Regions from separate parts of the Pseudoalteromonas sp. XMcav11-Q genome, predicted to be linked through region 3. Evidence: predicted binding sites of a transcription regulator. Region 3 holds the regulator's gene; each other region holds the start of a gene.
What was found. Region 3 encodes FliA, which starts transcription of late flagellar genes. Its sites were predicted from a motif close to CTAAAGNTNNNNNNNNNNNNGCCGATA; they were not measured.

Region 1 (5,230 bases), on a different contig from region 3:
TCAGAATCAGAAACGTGGAGTATTGGTGCACGTTATGACTTCCATCCGTCAGCTGCATTCAAGATTGAACTAAACCAATTCGATAACACGCTAACAGATCAAAAAGTTGAACTGTTGAGCTTCGGTATCGATTTAGTATTCTAACGGAGGTTAATATGATTAAAAAAATAATGACCTTAGGGCTACTATTAGCCAGTCAGGCAGTTTTAGCAGATGTTGCTGTTATCGTGAACTCAGCAAATGCATCTACTGTAGATGATGGTACTATCAAAAAGTTATTCCTTGGCAAAAGCAAATCATTTGCCGATGGCAGTAGTGCGACCCCTGTGAATCAGGATGGTAACGCGGTATTTGACGAGTTTAACGACAAAGTGATTGGTAAATCTAGCTCTCAGCTAAATGCCCATTGGTCTAAATTAGTATTCACCGGTAAGGGAACACCTCCGAAGAAGCTAGATAGCGATCAAGCGGTAATCGATTTTGTTTCGAGCAATGCAGACGCAATTGGTTATATTGATGCTACTAAAGTAACCGGTGCCGTCAAAGTGATTGGTAAATACTAAGGCCTGTTGTCCTTTGCTGTTTGATTTTTGTTCTTCTGAGTGGGTTTTGGTCGCGACGCCCGACTTTTGCCTAGTGATCTAGGCAAAAGTTGAGCAACAATGAACAAAGCGCACTCAGGTGAACCCAAAGGGCAGCGCTTGATTGGCATTTCTACTGTGTTCTCGCCTGACTCACATAGAATGACTATGCTACGCAGGCTCTGCCTTGTATAAATACCAATCAAACTGCTGCAAAAGCAAACTTGAAAGATAAACAGGCCCTAATATTCCTTATCAAATAAAAACAGCCACTTAATGTGGCTGTTTTTATTTATCGTTTAAAAATTAAAGCATTAGACTCTAAATTTTGAGGTTGCATCTTTCAAGTTGTCGGACAGTACATGGAGATTCTCAGCAACGTCTTGTACTTCATTCAACGCTTGCATTGTGTCTTGGAAAGACTGGTGCATAGATGTCACATTGTTTACTACCATAGCGGCTACCGAGGTCTGCTCTTCCGTTGCCGCAGCAATTTGGCCATTCATGCTATTAATTGACAAGATTTGTGCTGCTATCTGCTCAATCGACTGCCCAGTTTGTGCTGCAGCTTCAGCATTATTAATTGCCATACTGCTTGCACTTGTCATTGCTTTCACCGCTTGATTTGCCGCTTCTGTTAGCACATTTAAAAGTTCTCTTATCTCATTGGTCGACTTTGCTGTTCTTGAGGCTAATTCGCGGACTTCATCAGCAACCACCGCAAAACCTCGACCTTGCTCACCAGCACGAGCCGCCTCAATCGCAGCATTCAAGGCAAGTAAATTGGTTTGCTCTGCAATTGATGTGATCACATTTAAGATTTGCGTCACGTTCTGTGTATCATCAGCTAGCTTATTGATCGTCTCTGCTGCGTGATTAATTTCTTCACTTAACGCTTGTGATTCGTTAACTGACACCTGAATTTGGCGCTTACTCTGCTCAACTTCTTGTTCGGCCAGCTGAGCAGCATCAGAAGCTTGTGACGCTGAATGAGAGATATCACCCACACTTAACCGCATTTCTTCCATAGATTGACGTACCACTTCCGCGTCATGCGTTTGTTGATTCGTTGCTCCTTCAGCTTTTTCCATGCCCTGAACAAGACGACTTGAGTCTTTCATCAAAGGCTCGACGACACTCATCACCTCGACAACCGCCCCTTTTAGTAACGCAACAAATTCATTGAAGTTTATGGATACTTGGCCAATTTCATCGTGAGAGCGCACATTGAGCGTAGTAGACAAAGAACCCTGCCCCTGCGCTAATAGTTTCAGATTTTGCGCCGCATCCTTAGCAGAGTTGCCTATACCTCTTGCAATCACAACCGCTAAGAAAACCAAAACAAGTAAAGAAATAACGGCCACAATCAACATTATCGTGAGCGCGTTTGCTGAACGCGCTTCGGTATTTTGAAGTAATTCAACAAAACGATCATTCGCGTTCGTTTTAGCCTTGGTAAAATCTGCGACTAGGCCTTCGTAGATTTCAGTTTTCTTTTTGGCATCTTCTTGGATGCGGGAAAAATCAGCTGTACCATCTATCATTCCCCCAGCAATTTGTTGCGCAATTTTGCCGTATTGTGCAAGTTCATCGCTATTATCTGAAGGCATAAAGCCGCTTTGTACCGACTCAATTTTTTGCAGGTTCGCTTGGATTTGCTGTTGATATTCTTTTGCTTTATCTAGTAATTCAGCATCCCCGAAGGTTACAGCTTGAGTGAATAGCTCATCTAAATTCTGCAGCTTATTTGCGTTTTCTGTGGCGAGGTTAAGAATTTTGTAAGTCTGCTCCTCTAATTCATTTAATGCCCTTTGATTAGAACTAATAGCGTTGTAATTAACAAACACGATAATCACAAAAGCGACAACCGCAACGAGCGTAATTGCGTGGATCTTTTTGGTGATACTAAGATCAGCAAAAGCAGTACCTAGACTCATATATACACCTTTTGAAGTAAGACGAGTTCATTATCGACTGATTTATTATAAATTTTAACTAAATATAGAATATTTCCAGCTTTTTTGCCGCTTGAGGATGAAGATTTAAACAAATTATTCAATCTGGGAACATATAAGTGTGAAAATAAAAAATGCCGCTCAATGAGCGGCATCAATAACAACAAGTAATTAGCGGGTTGAGTAATTGATTAAAGTAAACCTAACTTTTTCAATTCACGTGTCGCCATTTCGCTAGAAAGAGGAACGTAACCATCTTTCTCAACAATCTTTTGACCTTCTTTAGACAATACCATCTTCAAGAATTCAGCCTCGATAGGTGCTAATTCTTTATTAGGGTGCTTGTTCACATATAGGTATAGGAAGCGAGACAGTGGGTATTTGCCCTGTGCCACATTTTCTAATGTTGCATCAACGTAGTTCGTGCCTTTTTTCGCTAATGGTACGGTACGTACGCCTGACGTTTTATAACCGATACCAGAATAACCAATCGCATTCACTGAAGACGAGATAGACTGTACTACAGACGCAGAACCTGGCTGCTCGTTAACATTATTGCGGAAGTCACCTTTACACAGTGCTTTTTTCTTGAAGTAACCATAAGTACCAGATACTGAGTTACGACCATAAAGCTGAATATCTTTTGCTGCCCAATCACCCGATAGACCAACATCACTCCAGCGATTTGCCTGTGCTGCCGAACCACACTTGCGCGTTGAAGAGAAGATTGAATCAACCTGTTCAATTGTTAAGCCTTCAATTGGGTTATCTTTGTGTACAAATACTGCGAGCGCATCAATTGCTACGCGGATTTCTGTTGGCTTATAACCATAACGCTTTTCAAAAGCTTCGATTTCTTTTGATTTCATCTTACGGCTCATTGGGCCGAAGTTTGCCGTTGCTTCCGTTAGTGCAGGTGGCGCAGTAGAAGAACCAGCAGCTTGGATTTGGATATTTACGTTAGGGTAAATTCTTTTATATTCTTCTGCCCAAAACGTCATCATGTTGGCAAGCGTATCAGAACCTACAGAAGAGAAGTTTCCTGAGATCCCGCTGGTTTTATTATACTCTGGTAACTTTTCGTCTAAAGCAGATACTTGAGTAGAAACTAATGTAGTAATAGCCACACCCATTGCGGCAACTAAGCTTTTAAATTTCATTGGGGTCACTCCAGTTGTTGGTCCCAGTTATTTTACGCAGCTCATTGTGCAGCGATAAAATGACAATAAAATTACTCTTAAATTACACTTTTATGACTTTCATCATTTGTCATAAAAATTCGCTTTTGTTTGGGGAAAGCAAACCAAAAGCGAGAGCCTTCACCCACTTTGCTTTCAATATGTAAAGCTGAGTCATGACGAGATAACACATGTTTAGTAATTGCTAAACCAAGACCCGAACCGCCTGTTTTTCGGCTTCGTGCTTTATCCACACGGTAAAAACGTTCAGTTAGTCGGTTAATGTGTTCAGGCGCAATACCATCACCATTATCGACGACACTAAAGGTCGGCAAGTCATTTTCTAAATACCAACGTACACGAATGTGCCCACCGGGTTTGGTGTAATGAATAGCATTAAAAATTAAATTTGAGTAAGCACTGCGTAACTCATCCCCAGCCCCTTTGATATCCAAAGTCGGATCAATATCAAAAACGAGCTCATGGCCCTTTTCCTGATTAAGTGACTTGGCTTCGGTATGAATAAGATCAAGCATGGCAGGAATATTCACGGCTTTGTCATTGTCTTGCTTTCTCGCCCCTTCGATTCGAGACAAGGAAAGAAGTTGATTTACCAGACTATCCATCCGTTTACACTGATCTATCATAGTGCCATGTGCTTTAGCCCACATCGCGGGGGGTGGCATATTATCGCTATCCATCATCTCTAGATAGCCAGCCATGACGGTTAGCGGCGTCCTTAGCTCATGAGATACATTTGCGACAAAGTCTTTGCGCATTTGCTCTAATTGCTTTAGTCGGCTGACATCACGCGCCACTAGCATAAGCTGCTCGGCATAAGGCATGACTCGTATTTCCAACACTTGCTCATGTGCAAGTCCGGTCTCAAGCTCTAATGCTTCATCAAAGCGATGTTCATGCATGTATTTTACAAATTTAGGATCTCGGATAAGGTTATCCAATCTTTGACCATGATCTGTAGGCCATTGCAAACCTAACACTTTCAAAGCTAATTGGTTACACCACACAATACTGAGATCTTGTTGCAGTACAACGACCGCGTCTGGGATAGCTTCAGCCCCCTCACGAAAGCGTCGGATCAGTTCCGCGAGCTCATTACGCTTTTTACGATTACGTTGCTGAAGCTGATAGATCCCTTCAAACACTTGCTCCCAAGCGCCCTTACCTTCAGGTGGATTAAAACTACGTTGGTTGAGCAGCCAGTCGCTCAAACGATAGAGTTGTTTGTAATGCCAAACTAATAAGACGAAAGCACCTATGAAAAGAAACAGAAAAGGTGCACTGACTAAATAGCCAATTAAGGCTAGTGGTAGGAAATACAAAAACAGGCGTCTCGTTAACGCCTGTTTATCAATCACTCGATACATAGACTAAATCCATTTAGGAACCAAATAATTCAGTTCCTCTTGGAATACTAATTACAGTTTACTCGAAAAGCGGTAACCTGCACCACGTACGGTTTGCACTAAGCGATCGTGGCCAAGCGGTGCGATAG
Region 2 (5,230 bases), on a different contig from region 3:
GCTCAGGCTGCGCCATTTGAAGAAGGTGTGCATTATGAAGTTATTGCCGAGCGTGGCACGAAAAAGCCTGAGGTAATGGAGTATTTTTCTTTTTATTGTCCAGCCTGTAACGCAATGGAAAATTTAATCGTTGACGTTAAACCAAAGCTGGACGAGGGCGTTAAGTTTAAAAAGAGCCATATAGATTTTGTTGGTCCAAGAGAGCCTGAGATCCAACAGGTGTTGGCACAAGCACTTGCAACTGCTGAAGTGCTGCCACAAAAAGACAAGATAGTTGCAGCCATGTTTAATCATATCCATGGCAAGCGCGCAAAAATCAATGAACTTGCTGATGTAAAAGATATCTTTATTGCACAAGGTGTTGAAGAAGAGAAGTTTGATAAACTTTATGCCAGTTTCTCTGTTCGTACTAAAGCTTCAAAAATGCAACGAATGCAGAAGACACTTTCTGATAAAGGCGCGCTAACAGGTGTACCAATGTTCGTGGTAAACGGTAAATACAAGCTATTGCTTCGTGAGTCTGGTACGACTAAGCCTGAGCAAATTGCAGCTTTGGTGAATTATTTAGCAAAGAAATAAAATCTAATTTGTATTAGACTAGCCCTGCAATTGTTGCGGGGCTTTTTTATGTTTAAAGTTTTAGTTTCTAGCTGTTTATTAGGTTATCCGGTGAGGTATGACGCCTCTTCACAAAGCCTTCAAGACAATACGTTGCAGTATTGGCGGCAAAAAAATTGGGTCTTACCGCTGTGCCCCGAAGTATCTGGTGGTTTACCAACACCTCGCCCATCGGCTGAAATAGCAGATGGTAAAGTTTTGAGTAAACAAGGGGATGATTTTACCACCGCGTTTGAACTCGGTGCTAAAAAAGCGCTAGCGGCTTGTCTTCAGCACGATATAAAGTTTGCGTTGTTAAAAGAGTCCAGTCCGTCTTGCGGCAGCAATCTGATTTACGATGGTAGTCATACAGGTAAAAAAATAGTAGGGCAGGGGCTAACGGCGTCTTTATTACAGCAATCCGGTATTCAAGTCTTTAGCGAAACTCAACTGCCAGCACTTATCACAGCGATGGCAGCCAGTCGTTAATAGTTAGAGATCACTTTCTCACTAAGTAAACGCCAGATTCAATATGATGGGTATAAGGGAACTGATCGAAAATTGCCATGCGTGCGATTTTATGTGTTTCACATAACAAGGCTAAATCACGCTCTAATGTGTCTGGATTACATGAGATATAAATAATGTTGTCGTAGTTGCTGACTAAGCGACAGGTTAATTCATCCATACCAGCACGAGGCGGGTCGACAAGGATCGTTTGGCAATCATAGGACTGTAAATCAATACCATCTAATCGAGAAAACTTCAGCCCTTTCATGGCTTGTGTAAACTCTTCACTCGACATGCGAATAATATCTAAGTTATCGACTTTGTTTGCTGCAATATTAAATTGTGCAGACTTTACTGATGATTTAGAGATCTCCGTAGCCAGCACTTTATTGAATGAACCAGCCAACGCAATTGAAAAGTTACCGTTACCACAATAAAGCTCAAGTAGATCGTTGCTTAGCGGTTCACTGATGGACTGCGCCCAAGCTAGCATTTTCTGATTCACTTGTGCATTCGGTTGCGTAAAGCTGTTCTCAACCTGCTGATAAATATACTCTTTACCGTTAACGCTTAGTTTTTCAGTTACATAGTCGTTGCCAAACACAACCTTTTGTTTTCTAGCACGACCGATAAAATCAACTTTATAGGTTTGTTGCAACTCGGCTCTCAATGTCTGCATCGCGGTTTGCCACGCTTCATCTAACTGCTTGTGATAAAGCAAGCTGATCAGTACTTCACCACTCAGTGTCGTGAGGTAGTCGATCTGAAACAGTTTACGACGCAATATTTCGTTGCCTTTCAGCTGATGTATCATCACCTGCATCATTTCATTGACAAGCGGCGCACCAGGATCAAAGCTATCAACACGGATCTTTTCTTTTGTTTGCTGGTCAAACATGATGTGAAACAGATCTTCACCCTCATGCCATACTCTAAATTCACAGCGCTGGCGGTAATGGCGAGTTGCAGATTCATACACTTCAAGTGCAGGTGCATCAAACTGTGCAAATTGTGTTGTGATACGCTCAGCTTTATCTGCTAACTGTTGCTCGTATGCTGAATCATCAATTTTTATTACTGCCATGCTAAAACCATCTATGTTGAATTAAGAGGCGCTATTTTAGGGAGCGTTGCTAATTTGTCCAGTCTAGCATCACTGATGCGTCTGGTTTGCTGTTTTTTTAATCATTATACTTTAGCTTTGCGCAAATATGCCGATAATCTAACTAATATATTGGAGGGCATACCATGAAAATCGGGCAATTAAATCAGTTGCTCAATCCAGCGATGCAGCATAAGCCTGGAAAGAGCAAAGGGATAGGACCAAATATCCAAATTAATTCGGACATCTATGCGGGGAATAAATCTAAGCTAGCAGCTAAAATTCTTGATGATAAGCTTGCAGAAGCGTTGGGGATTGAGAAGCCGACACAAGATAAAAAAGACAAGCCACTATTTGATTTTGAATCTATTGTCAAAAATGTACTCGATTTTGTTCAGGGTGCAGTGAAGAAAGCCAAAGTCGACGGCAAAAATGATGACGAATTGAAATCCATGCTAGATGGGGCACGTAAGGGCGTGCTGCAGGGTATTGATGAAGCCAGCGAAGAGTTAAAAGGCATGGGCGCTTTCAATTCCGATATCGAAGATGGTATTGAAAAATCACGAGAAGGGATTTTTAAAGGTTTAGATGATTTTGAAAAAGAGCTGTTTGAAGAAAAGTCGCCAAAGGCATTAGCGATCAGTGCCGCACAGTTTGCGAGCCTCTCTAATCAGGCTGAATATGCATTTACTACAGCTGAAGGGGATGAAGTCGTTATTTCATTCTCCGATGCGTATGCTCAGGGGGCCGCTGCGAGTGTCGCGCAAAAAGGTAATGATTATGGCATGGCATATGGCACTAAGTCCTCTCACGAAGTCAGTTTCTCAATTAAGGTAAATGGTGAGTTGAACGAAGAGGAGCAGCAGGCAATTAACGATATGATGGAAGATATCCGTAATGTCAGTGACTCTTTTTTCGGTGGTGAATACGATGAAGCTTTCGATTTGGCAAAGTCGCTTAGCTTAAACTCAGATCAGATCACTAATTTCACGATGGATCTAAGACAAAGTAAAACGTCAGCTGCGATTGCTCAATATCAGCAAGGTAATCCAATGAAAGAGTTAGAGAAGGCATTTATGCCACTCAATAAGCAGTTAGCAGATGTGCAAGAGCAAGCTAAGGGACTCAATGCCGATAATGAGTTGCCAAACCTGCTTGCTTGGATGAATGAAGGTCAGTCGAGACTAAATGAGTTTTTGGATTATGCTAGTAGCTTTTTTAGTAAACTGAATGAACTAAATAAAGAGCAAGTAGAGCAAAAACAAACAAGCTAAGCCAGTTTATTTTCGCGAGGACTCATGGCAAACTTCATACTTCATTGATTTGAGGTATGAAGTTTGTCGCATATTTTGGTTTTCGATTCGGGGATCGGTGGCACCAGTGTGCTGTCGCACTTAAAGGCATGTTTGCAGGGGGTTTCATTTAGTTATGTTATGGACAATGCTTTTCTCCCATATGGCCTTCAGCCTCAAGAGCTAATCAAATCACGTATCAAGGGACTTATTCGTTGGCAACAGCAATACTTGGGCAATGTTGATCTTATCGTTATTGCATGTAATACCGCTTCAACATACGCATTAGAAGAAGCCAGAAAACATACCCAGATACCAATTATAGGTGTGGTTCCTGCTGTTAAGCCTGCTGCGTCTAGTTCAAAGACCAAGCACATCGCACTATTAGCAACACCGGCAACGTCAAATAATGCATATACGCATAAGCTCATCATGGATTTTACCTCAGGTTGTAAAGTTGAAACTTTGCATTCAACGGAGCTTGTAAGGATCGCTGAGTACTTTTATTGGCATAACGAGTTGGATAAAGAGGCACTGTGCGCGGAAATAGCTCGGCTTAACATTCCAGCCACTGTTGATAGGCTCGTGTTGGGGTGTACACATTTTCCTTTGATAGCTCACGATATCAAGAATTGCTTACAGAAGCATGTTGAGCTGGTTGATTCAGGCAAAGCAATAGCCAACCGTGCAGTGTCACTGTTGGGAAGTCAAATAGTAGTAGGAGAAAAGGTGCCGAGTGCATCGGAAGTGTGTTTCTATGCAACGGCACCAGTAATGGATAGTAAAGAAGCAATCTCTATAATTAATTTAAATAAAGATTAATTAAGCGGGTGAGTGATCCATCTCACCTTCAGGCTTTTGCTTTGCTTCTCTTACTTTTAATGTACGCTGTTGAAATTCACGCTCATTGAGTTGAGTGATCGCCTTTTCTGCATCTTGCTTAGACATCTCAACAAAACCAAAACCACGTCGTTTGCCTGTGTTTTTATCCTTAAGTAGACGAACTGAAAATACTTGCCCTTGCTCTTCGAAAAGTTCGCGGACAACATGTTCGTTGGCTCGATATGGTAGATTGCCTACATATAATGTAGTAGTTGATAAGTTTGATTGTTTTTCTTGTTGTGTATCACTTTTTAAAAACTGGCTTACTACACTACCGATGATAATACCTACGGCAAGCATAAGAGCAGCGTCGAGCTGTGTAGAGCTTAATGCAAGATCAACAATGAAAAAGCTCGCTACTGCAATAACCAAAGTGATCAAAATTACTTTATGATCAAAAGACTTCATATAAATATACCAATTAAAATAAGGTTAAACATTAATTTAACAAATGAGTTAGCTATCTTAACGAGTTAATTAAACTTCGCAATAATTAATATAGTTCTGATAGTAAGATTTGTCCTTTTTTGCATGGTTTTTATACTAAAAAGTGGGTTTTGGTTAATGTTTGTTCGAACGATCAAGAAGATCGAAAAAAAGGGTTGCACTAAAATCGGATCGCCCTATAATGCGACCCCACTGACACGGGGCGCTACGCTGAAAAGCAAAGCAGCAACGAGTTAGCGTCAAGTAAAACTTAGCTTTGAAAACTTAAGAGAAAACTTCTTCTCAAGAAATTCAAAATTAAGTGTTGACAAAAAATCGGGAATGCTTAGAATGCACACCCCTCGAAACAGCGAAATGTTTCGAAATGTTCTTTAAAAATATGAAGCAATCATCTGTGTGG
Region 3 (5,230 bases):
ATGAGCTCGCAATTAACCCAGGGCAGGTGTTTGGGCCGATTAAAGGCATAGAGACTAAAGACCCTGCATTTGGCTTAGATGCAGTATGGATTAAACCAGATCAAAAAGATGAAGCGCATTCACTTGGCTATACAGTAGTAGATGCTGCAACTGTGGTGGCAACACACATTAGTCAATTATTGACGAATAATGCGTCACTATTGCTTGGTCATGAAGAAGTTCAAAATCTATTAGACATGCTTGCGAAAAGTCACCCTAGATTAGTTGAAGGCTTAGTGCCTGATATTTTACCACTCACTACCGTAGTAAAAGTACTACAAAATCTGCTTAATGAAGGCGTTGCAATTCGAGATATGCGCTCGATTGTACAAACCTTAGTTGAGTACGGACCACGTAGCCAAGACCCTGATGTATTAACGGCTGCGGTAAGAATTTCATTACGCAGATTGATTGTTCAAGATGCCGTTGGAAGCGAAGAAGAGATTCCTGTCATAACATTGGCGCCTGAGTTGGAACAGATGTTGCATCAGTCACTTCAGAACGCAGGTGATGAGGGGGCAGGTATTGAACCTGGCTTGGCTGAGAGGCTTCAAGAATCATTAAGAGAAGCACATCACAACCAAGAAATGCTAGGGGAGCCGTCCATCTTATTAACCTCAGGTATGTTAAGAAGTGTACTGTCTCGATTTGTTAAACATACAATTCCAGGTCTTCGAGTGATGTCATATCAAGAAGTGCCGGAAGAAAGACAAATTAAGATAGTGAGCTCGGTTGGACAATAGAGGATAAAGGGGCTGTAACATGAAAATTAAACGTTTCTTCGCAAAAGATATGCGTACGGCTTTAAATGAAGTAAAAGAAGAGCTTGGTGCTGATGCTGTCATCATGTCTAACAAAAAGTTAGCAGATGGTGTTGAAATCGTCGCAGCAGTTGATAATGACCGTGCTGCTGCACCTGTTAAGCAAGCTCCAGCTGCCCGTGCGACTGCCTCAAACGAGGCTCCGACCCGCTTTGTCCGTCCAGAGCCTCGCCAAGCACAGCCAGCAAAACAAGCGCAAGTTGCCGATAGCTTAGCGGCATTGCTAGAGCGTCAAGCGCCGCGTCCTCGCTCACCAGAACTTGCTTCTATGTTCTCCCAGTCGGGGATTGATACAGAGCAAATGTTAAGCAGCCAACGTAAAACACAAACTGCTGCGCCGGCGCACCAAGCGAAGCCACAGCAAGCTCGTCGCCAATCTTTTGACTTTGATGATGATGGATTTGAGCAACCACAGCAGTGGATCGAGTCTGATGAATTAGACAACGGTTTTGGTGATGATTTACCTGAGTTAAATGCCAAGCCTGACGAAATGAGTGCGATGCGTGAAGAGATGAACGCTATTCGTCAATTACTTGAACATCAAGTATCTGGTCTAATGAAACAAGAAATGGCTCGTCGCGATCCAACCCGTGCGTGCCTTGTAGATCGTCTGGAAGGAATGGGCATAGACAAAGATGTCGCTGAGCAAATGGCATGTTTTATCCCTGATGATGTGTCTCGTAAAGAAGCTTGGGACGCGCTGTTGAATATGGTAATTAACCAAATGCACACCACCAACAATGATATTCTTCGTCAAGGTGGCGTATTTGCAATGGTTGGTCCAACTGGTGTTGGCAAAACCACAACGGTTGCAAAATTAGCGGCATTAGGCGCACAAAAATACGGTGCAGATAAAGTGGCGCTAATAACCACCGATACCTATAGAATCGGCGCTTACGAGCAACTAGCTACCTATGGTAGAATCATCGGTTGTCCGGTTAAACAAGTTAAAGATGCAAATGAACTTGCAGAAGTGCTTTATCATTTACGCAATAAGCGTCTAGTATTAATAGATACGGCGGGAATGAGTCAAAGAGATTTGCGCTTAACTGAACAGTTAAATACACTTATGCGTAGCGCGAGAGTAGATATTCGTAGCTATTTAGTGTTGAGTGCGACAGCACAGATGAATGTGTTACAAGAAACAGTAAGACACTTCAAAAAAGTAAATTTAAGTGGCTGTATTTTCACAAAACTTGATGAAAGTCTAAGTTTGGGTGAGATAATTAGCATAGCGATTCAAAATCGCTTGCCAATAGGGTATCTTACCAACGGTCAGCGAGTGCCAGAAGACATTCGCGTAGCAAATGCTCAAAAGCTAGTAAAAAAGGCTGAGCAATTGTATTTAAAAAGAATAAAAGCACAGCACTCTCGACGTGTACCTGTAGCGTCAGAGTCAGTAGGAATGTATGATTAACACAGTTTTAGATCAAGCAAGTGGCCTGCGTAGAATGAGTCAAAATAGCAACCAGGGTGTAAAAGTAATAGCCGTGACCGGTGGTAAAGGTGGGGTGGGTAAAACCAATGTCTCGCTCAATACTGCCATCGCTATGGGCCAACAAGGACAGCGAGTTCTCGTTTTAGATGCGGACTTGGGCTTGGCAAACTGTGATGTGATGTTAGGGCTCCGAGTAGAAAAGAACCTTTCACATGTGTTGTCGGGTGAATGTGAACTAGATGAGATTCTCGTAGAAGGTCCCGCTGGTATCAAAATTGTGCCAGCTACTTCGGGTTCTCAAAGCATGGTGGAGTTGACTCCCGCAGAGCATGCTGGACTTATTCGCGCATTTAGCGAGCTTAACACTCAATTTGATGTTTTAATTGTTGATACCGCAGCTGGTATCTCAGATATGGTTCTGAGCTTCTCTCGAGCTGCACAAGATGTGATGGTTGTTGTGTGTGATGAACCGACTTCTATTACGGATGCTTATGCGTTGATCAAAGTTTTAAGCAGAGAGCATGGCGTTTATCGTTTTAAAATAGTTGCCAATATGGTCCGCAGTATGCGTGAAGGGCAAGAATTATTTGCTAAACTTTCAAAAGTTACAGACCGTTTTCTTGATGTAGCATTGGAATTAGTGGCCACAGTACCATTTGACGAAAACATGCGTAAGTCCTCTCGTAGACAAAGAGCAATCGTGGATTTATTTCCGAGCTCTCCAGCAGCAGTTGCAATTAAAGGACTTGCTGCCAAGGCAGTTAAATGGCCAATTCCTCATCAACCTTCCGGTCATCTAGAATTTTTCATTGAACAACTTGTAAACGGGTGATTATGGCTTCTCCGGTCAACAGAGCTGCGGGATATCAAACTTCTGACCATATCCATAAAGTGGTCGAGAGACATGCTCCACTTGTCAAAAAAGTGGCATGTCACCTGATCGCTCGGCTTCCGGCAAGTGTGCAGCTCGACGATCTAATTCAATCAGGTATGATTGGATTGATTGAAGCATCTAAAAATTTCGATGCTACTAAAGGCGCTAGTTTCGAGACCTTTGCGGGGATACGCATCCGAGGTGCAATGCTAGATGAAATCCGTCGCGGAGATTGGGCCCCTCGGTCCGTACATAAAAACAGCAGAATGGTAGCCGAAGCGATATCTGAGCTCGAATCTCTCCTTGGCCGCGAACCAAAAGACACTGAAATCGCTGAAAAACTTGATATATCTTTAGATGAGTACCATCATATTTTACATGATGTAAATGCAAGTAAAGTCATCGGCATTGAGGATCTAGGGGTTGATGAAGATGTGATAACCCCAGCAAACAGCGATTTTGCGCTAGACAAACCGTTTAATAACGTTAAAAATGAACGTTTTAACGAGTCTTTAGTAAATGCTATCAAAGCACTACCCGAAAGGGATGCTCTGGTGTTGTCACTTTACTATAACGACGAAATGAATTTGAAAGAGATTGGTGCCATCCTTGATGTCAGTGAATCTCGAGTAAGCCAAATTCACGGTCAGGCAATGATAAAGCTCAAAGCTAAAATCAATGACTGGATAAATTAGAGTACATAAAATAGTTGGGTTCGAACCTCACTGGAGGAAGTTTTGGATAAGAACATGAAGATTCTCGTGGTTGATGATTTCTCTACTATGAGAAGAATAATCAAAAACCTATTAAGAGATTTAGGCTTTACCAATGTTCAAGAAGCTGATGATGGTAGTACAGCACTTCCGATGCTACAAAATCAGGAGTTTGACTTTGTAGTAACTGATTGGAACATGCCGGGCATGCAAGGTATTGATCTGCTTCGTGCAATACGCGCAGATGAAAAGCTTAAGCACATTCCAGTGTTGATGGTTACCGCAGAAGCGAAAAAAGAACAAATTGTTGCAGCAGCGCAAGCTGGGGTGAACGGATATATTGTTAAACCGTTTACTGCAGGTACGCTCAAGACTAAGCTTGAAAAAGTATTTGAGCGACTAGGCTAAACAGCAAGGGGATATGGCCTATGTCTGTAAATGCTGCGCCGCAAATTACACTTGAACAAGCCAAGCAACTTGTTGAGCTACTAGAGCAAGGTGAACAAGAAAAAGCTGACCAGCTGATTTTAGAAGCTGCTAACAAAGAGCAATCGGAGTTATTTGCAGAAGTTGGAAAGCTAACTCGCCAATTACACGAGTCCTTGAAGAACTTTGAGCTGGATACTCGACTCTCAGATCTCACGACAGAGGCTATACCTGACGCCAAGCAGCGTCTTAATTATGTTATGGAAATGACAGAAAGCGCTGCTAATAAAACGATGGACGCGGTCGAAGAAAGCTTACCTCTTGCGCAGAATCTTGCGGATGAGTTAGCACAAATAAAGCCTACTTGGGATCGGTTGATGAGCAGAGATATTCAACTCGGTGAGTTTAAATCTCTGTGTCATGATCTCGACAGCTTTATGCAGACTTCAAAGACACGTACAGACGAATTACAAGGCTTAATGACTAATGTGCTGATGGCGCAAGACTATCAGGATTTGACTGGGCAGGTCATCCGTCGAGTCATTGAGCTTGTGAGAGAAGTAGAAGATAGTCTCATTCACCTTCTAACTGTGTTTGGTACTTCGGATGAAGCGCCTGCAGTTGCAGAAAATGCGAATGAAAACGAAATAAAAACAACTGAGACTATCAGTGATGAATTGTCTGGACCTGAAGGTCCAATTATTGACGCTGAATCGCGAGATGACGTGGTTTCTGGTCAAGACGAAGTCGATGACTTGCTATCTAGTTTAGGCTTCTAGTTGGAGAGTGTGTATGAGCTTTGAAGTCGATGAAGATATCTTGCAGGACTTTCTTGTTGAAGCAGGCGAAATATTAGAACTGTTATCTGAACAGCTTGTTGAACTAGAAAATAATCCCGAAGATAAAGAACTTCTCAATG

Region 1: a site for FliA is predicted at 2,550-2,576, ahead of ABMY45_RS22455 (HAMP domain-containing methyl-accepting chemotaxis protein). Genes of this name have one in related genera too.
Region 2: a site for FliA is predicted at 2,301-2,327, ahead of ABMY45_RS22685 (DUF5610 domain-containing protein). Genes of this name have one in related genera too.

What each region holds. Positions count from the first base shown of each region.
Region 1 covers NZ_JBECOX010000023.1:25,601-30,830, reverse strand. The annotation lists gene ABMY45_RS22470 (porin) at 1-144, shown strand, start outside; gene ABMY45_RS22465 (phosphate ABC transporter substrate-binding protein) at 156-563, shown strand; partial or broken gene ABMY45_RS22460 (hypothetical protein) at 453-712, opposite strand; gene ABMY45_RS22455 (HAMP domain-containing methyl-accepting chemotaxis protein) at 896-2,518, opposite strand; gene ABMY45_RS22450 (phosphate ABC transporter substrate-binding protein) at 2,728-3,696, opposite strand; gene phoR (phosphate regulon sensor histidine kinase PhoR) at 3,774-5,102, opposite strand; gene phoB (phosphate regulon transcriptional regulator PhoB) at 5,154-5,230, opposite strand, start outside.
Region 2 covers NZ_JBECOX010000024.1:301-5,530, reverse strand. The annotation lists gene ABMY45_RS22700 (thiol:disulfide interchange protein DsbA/DsbL) at 1-579, shown strand, start outside; gene ABMY45_RS22695 (DUF523 domain-containing protein) at 628-1,086, shown strand; gene trmA (tRNA (uridine(54)-C5)-methyltransferase TrmA) at 1,097-2,191, opposite strand; gene ABMY45_RS22685 (DUF5610 domain-containing protein) at 2,356-3,483, shown strand; gene murI (glutamate racemase) at 3,547-4,323, shown strand; gene ABMY45_RS22675 (RNA-binding protein) at 4,324-4,791, opposite strand.
Region 3 covers NZ_JBECOX010000005.1:168,481-173,710, reverse strand. The annotation lists gene flhA (flagellar biosynthesis protein FlhA) at 1-782, shown strand, start outside; gene flhF (flagellar biosynthesis protein FlhF) at 802-2,277, shown strand; gene ABMY45_RS10175 (MinD/ParA family protein) at 2,270-3,130, shown strand; gene ABMY45_RS10170 (RNA polymerase sigma factor FliA) at 3,133-3,867, shown strand; gene cheY (chemotaxis response regulator CheY) at 3,910-4,293, shown strand; gene ABMY45_RS10160 (protein phosphatase CheZ) at 4,314-5,090, shown strand; gene ABMY45_RS10155 (chemotaxis protein CheA) at 5,104-5,230, shown strand, end outside.